Regions from separate parts of the Ensifer sp. R1-3 genome, predicted to be linked through region 1. Evidence: predicted binding sites of a transcription regulator. Region 1 holds the regulator's gene; the other holds the start of a gene.
The links. Region 1 encodes PhoB, which activates phosphate uptake and scavenging genes when phosphate is short. Its sites were predicted from a motif close to TGTCATNNANCTGTCAT; they were not measured.
Positions count from the first base shown of each region.

Region 2: the regulator PhoB is predicted to act here: its motif matches at 856-872, upstream of M1D43_RS03855 (LTA synthase family protein).

Region 1 covers NZ_CP096515.1:2,279,472-2,281,674, forward strand. The annotation lists gene M1D43_RS10995 (GcrA family cell cycle regulator) at 329-850, shown strand; gene phoB (phosphate regulon transcriptional regulator PhoB) at 946-1,629, opposite strand; gene phoU (phosphate signaling complex protein PhoU) at 1,740-2,203, opposite strand, start outside.
Region 2 covers NZ_CP096515.1:792,620-794,822, reverse strand. The annotation lists gene M1D43_RS03860 (NAD+ synthase) at 1-639, opposite strand, end outside; gene M1D43_RS03855 (LTA synthase family protein) at 908-2,203, shown strand, end outside.

The DNA.
Region 1 (2,203 bases):
ACTATTCCCATTTCGCACCGCGATGTCAACAAAACCAAGGTTTGCAGGCGCTTTGCGGATACCGATTCCGAAGCGCGAAAAAATCGCACTCTGGGACTTGCAAAAATGCAACGCTCCGACAGCAAGTTGGGGAAAACCGCGAAATCGATTCGGCGCGATTCCGGCGACTCTTGCCACGGAGTCACCCTGCCGGTAGGTTAACATTCAATTACTAGACGCATGCGGCGGACCTAGTCACCAAAAGTATTATCGCGTTGAATCTTCGGGGTTTTCCCGGAGAGCGGTGACGGATTCCGCCATCCCAACGCCGAGAACGGGGAGTGCAGAGATGAACTGGACTGACGAGCGGGTCGAGAAACTGAAGAAGCTGTGGTCGGAGGGCCTGAGCGCCAGCCAGATCGCGGCGCAGTTGGGCGGCGTCAGCCGCAACGCGGTCATCGGCAAGGTTCATCGGCTGAGCCTGCCCGGGCGCGCCAAGGCCGGCGGAAGCACGGCCGCTGCAGCCCGCCCCAAACGGGCGACGTCTGCCCCGCGCGCACCGAACTATGCTGCGCGTTCCGTAACCCGCACCGTAACCCGCACGGCCGGTGCGACCGCGCTCAAGGAAGAGCTCGCAGTCGACCTGGCGATCGACCAGGAGCTGCAGATCGACAGGAATATCGTCCTGCCGATGTCGCGGCGGCTGGAGCTCACGGAGCTTACCGAACGCACCTGCAAGTGGCCGATCGGCGACCCGCTCAAGGAAGAGTTTCACTTCTGCGGCAACGACTCCCCGGAAGCCTCTCCCTATTGCACCTTTCATGCCCGGCTGGCCTACCAGCCCTCTGCCGAGCGCCGGCGCATGCGCTGAGGCGCCTTGCTCATTCCGCTCTGGATGCACGACGAAAAATGGGGCCGGAAAGGCCCCTTTTTTCTTTGCCATGCCGTAAGCCGGCACCTTCGGTCTCAGCTCTCCAGCGAATAGCCCGCGCCGCGCACCGTCCGGATGACGTCGGGGATGTTGGAGAAGTTCAGTGCCTTGCGCAGACGTCCGACATGGACGTCCACGGTCCGTTCATCGACATAGATGTCGTGCCCCCAGACACCGTCCAGGAGCTGTGAACGGGAGAAGACGCGCCCCGGTGAGGACATGAGAAATTCCAGCAGCCGGAACTCCGTCGGGCCGAGGCGCACTTCGCGGCTGCGGCGGTGGACGCGGTGCGTCTCCCGGTCGAGCTCGATATCGCCGCAGCGCAGGAGCGTCGACAGAACCTCGGGCTTGGCGCGCCTGAGCATAGCCTTGACCCTCGCCATCAGTTCCGGCGTCGAGAAGGGCTTGACGACGTAATCGTCGGCCCCGGTGGCAAGGCCCCGCACGCGCTCGCTCTCCTCGCCGCGCGCCGTCAGCATGATGATCGGCAGGCGCTCCGTTTCCGGCCGCTGGCGCAGCCTGCGGCAGAGCTCGATGCCGGAAACCCCGGGCAGCATCCAATCGAGGATGAGAAGGTCGGGCAGGCGCTCCTGCAGGCGGATCTCCGCCTCGTCGCCGCGAAGGATCGTATCGACCTCGAAGCCTTCTGCCTCGAGATTGTAGCGCAGGAGAACGCTTAGGGCTTCCTCATCTTCGACTACGGCAATCTTCGGCAACATTCAGTAGGACTCCTTCCTACGCACGACAGCCGTCATGCCGCCGCGCACGGTGGTAGGCCGCGCCAAAGCGGCCGGAACAAATTCTGCATAGGCCCGGATGCCGAGCGATCTCAGTCCGTCACGGAACCCAATGTCGACGTCATGTCGTCCTTCGGCCGTTCGCCCTGCGGCTGGGCGCCTGTCGCCATGTAGTAGATCGTTTCGGCAATGTTGGTCGCGTGATCGCCGATACGCTCGATGTTCTTGGCGCAGAAAAGAAGATGCGTGCAGGGCGTGATGTTGCGCGGATCTTCCATCATGTAGGTCAGCAGTTCCCGGAACAGAGAAGTGTAGATCGCGTCGATCTCTTCATCGCGTTCGCGAATGCTGTTCGCCTTTTCCGGCGAACGGGAGGCGTAGACGTCCAGGACTTCCTTCAACTGAACGAGCGCGAGCTCGGCCAGGTGTTCGAGGCCGCGCGCAAGCTTGCGCGGTATGCCCGAACCGGCGACGGCAATCACGCGCTTGGCGGTGTTCTTGCCGAGGTCGCCGACGCGCTCCAGGTCCGCGGCGATACGGATCGAACCCATGATCT
Region 2 (2,203 bases), 1.5 Mb from region 1:
CTGGTTGGCGTAGATCATCGGGAGGCCGGTCTCGATCACCTGCCGCAGCACCACCTGATGGCGCACGTCGACCTTGCCGCGATAGTATGGCGAGCCGTTCGGCGACAGGAGGATTTCGGCGCCACTCTCCGCGAGGGTCTCGCAGACGCCGAGATCGCCCCATATGTCCTCGCATACCGGAATGCCGATCCGCACGCCGCGAAAATTCACCGGGCCCGGCATCTCACCCGCGTCGAAGACGCGCTTTTCGTCAAACTCGCCGTAGTTCGGCAAGTCGACCTTGTCGCGGATGGCGATGACCCTGCCACCGTCGAGAACCGCAACGGAATTGTGCCGGAGGCCGGCGGCCTGCCGCGGAAAGCCGATGACGACGCCCGGCCCGCCATCTGCCGTCTCCGCCGCAAGCTTCTCCACCGCCTGTTCGCAGGCCTTCAGGAAAGCGGGCTTCAAGACGAGGTCCTCCGGCGGATAGCCGGAGATGAAGAGTTCGGTCAGAAGCAGCAGATCGGCGCCTTCGCGCGCCGCCGCCGTCCGTGCCTCGCGTGCCTTTGCAACGTTGCCGGCAATGTCTCCGACCGTCGGATTGAGCTGTGCCACGGCGATCCGTAGCGTTGAGGGAGCGGCTTTCTGTGCAGTCATGAGCGGGCCCGTCGTCTCTCGTCAGCGAATGCATGTTTCGTTCGCGTTGTTCTTACCGCATCCGGCGGGAAAAAACCCACACTCAATCGAGATCCGGCGGAAAAAATCCGAAAAGCTCCGTGTTTTCGGACCGTTACACGAAGTGCAGAAATTCTTGCGCGGCCACAGGAACCAGGCGGCGGCGGCGCCGTTTCCGCCATTCATCCCCTGTTCAAGATGACAGTCGTATGACGGTGGAGTGAAATATTTGTGAAACTGGAGACGCCCGTTGGCCCGTATCGATTCCGCCGTGAGCAGCTCTCAAGTCTACGCCGACGGGGAAAGCTCTTCCGCAAGATACACGAGAACCCTGTCGGGCGCGCGCAGTGCGCTCTTCACGCTTCTCATTGCGATAGCGCTCGTCTTCACCGTCGAAGTGATCGTGCGCTGGTCCTGGCCCGACACCGTCGCCTATTTCGCAGATCCCATGCGCCCGGCCTGGACCACGGTCGCCGTATTCTTCCTCGCCATGCTTGGCGTCGATGCCCTGTTCGGTCGCGAACACAAGGCCGCGCTGCTCATCGCGCCGCTCGCCGTCGTGCCGGCATTCATCAGTCAGCAGAAGCAGGTCTTCCTGTCCGATCCGCTCTATCCGACCGATTTTCTTTTCGGCCGGCAGATCATGGAACTGATGCCGGTACTCGTGAAGGACAGGCCGTGGACCGCGGTCGGCGTCGTCGCCGGGTTGATCGCGGCCATCGTCGTTGGCGCTCTCCTGTTGCGGTTCGCCTGGCAGAACTTTCCCAAGTTGACACGTCGGGAGCGGCTGATGCGGATCGCATTCGCCCTGCCGCTGTTGGTCGCATTCTGGAACATCATGGACTACAACCAGTTCTCGTGGATCCGTGACCGGCTTCGGGTCATCCCGATCATGTGGGATCAGACCGAGAACTACCGCCATAACGGCTTCGCGCTTGCCTTTGCCATCAACCTCCCGATGGCCAATGTAAACGCGCCGGCCGGCTATATGGCGGACGCGATCGACCGGATTCCGGTAAAGCCGCTTCCCGCCGGCACGACCCATCGCGGCAAACCGGACGTGATCGTGCTGATGAGCGAATCCTTTTGGGATCCGACCCGTCTTCCCAAGGTGAAGCTGACGCCCGATCCCATGCCGACAATCCGTGAACTGCAGGGCGGCAACGTCTTTTCTCCGGAGTTCGGCGGCATGACCGCCAATGTCGAATTCGAAGCGCTGACCGGTTTTTCCAACGCGTTCCTGCCCTATGGCAGCATCCCCTACCAGCAATATATCCGCAATCCCATTCCCTCGCTCGCCACGTTCTTCCGCGGCGAGGGTTATGTTTCGCGCGCCATTCACCCTTTCCAGGGGTGGTTCTGGAACCGCACAGCCGTCTACAAGGCCTTCGGTTTCGACATGTTCCGGTCGGAAGAGAACATGCCGGCCATGCAGAAGCGCGGCATCTTCGCGTCGGACGAGTCCCTGACGAAGGAAATCATCCGCCAGGCGGACGAAGTGGAGGACCCCTTCTTCTTTTTCGCGGTGACCCTGCAGGGCCATGGT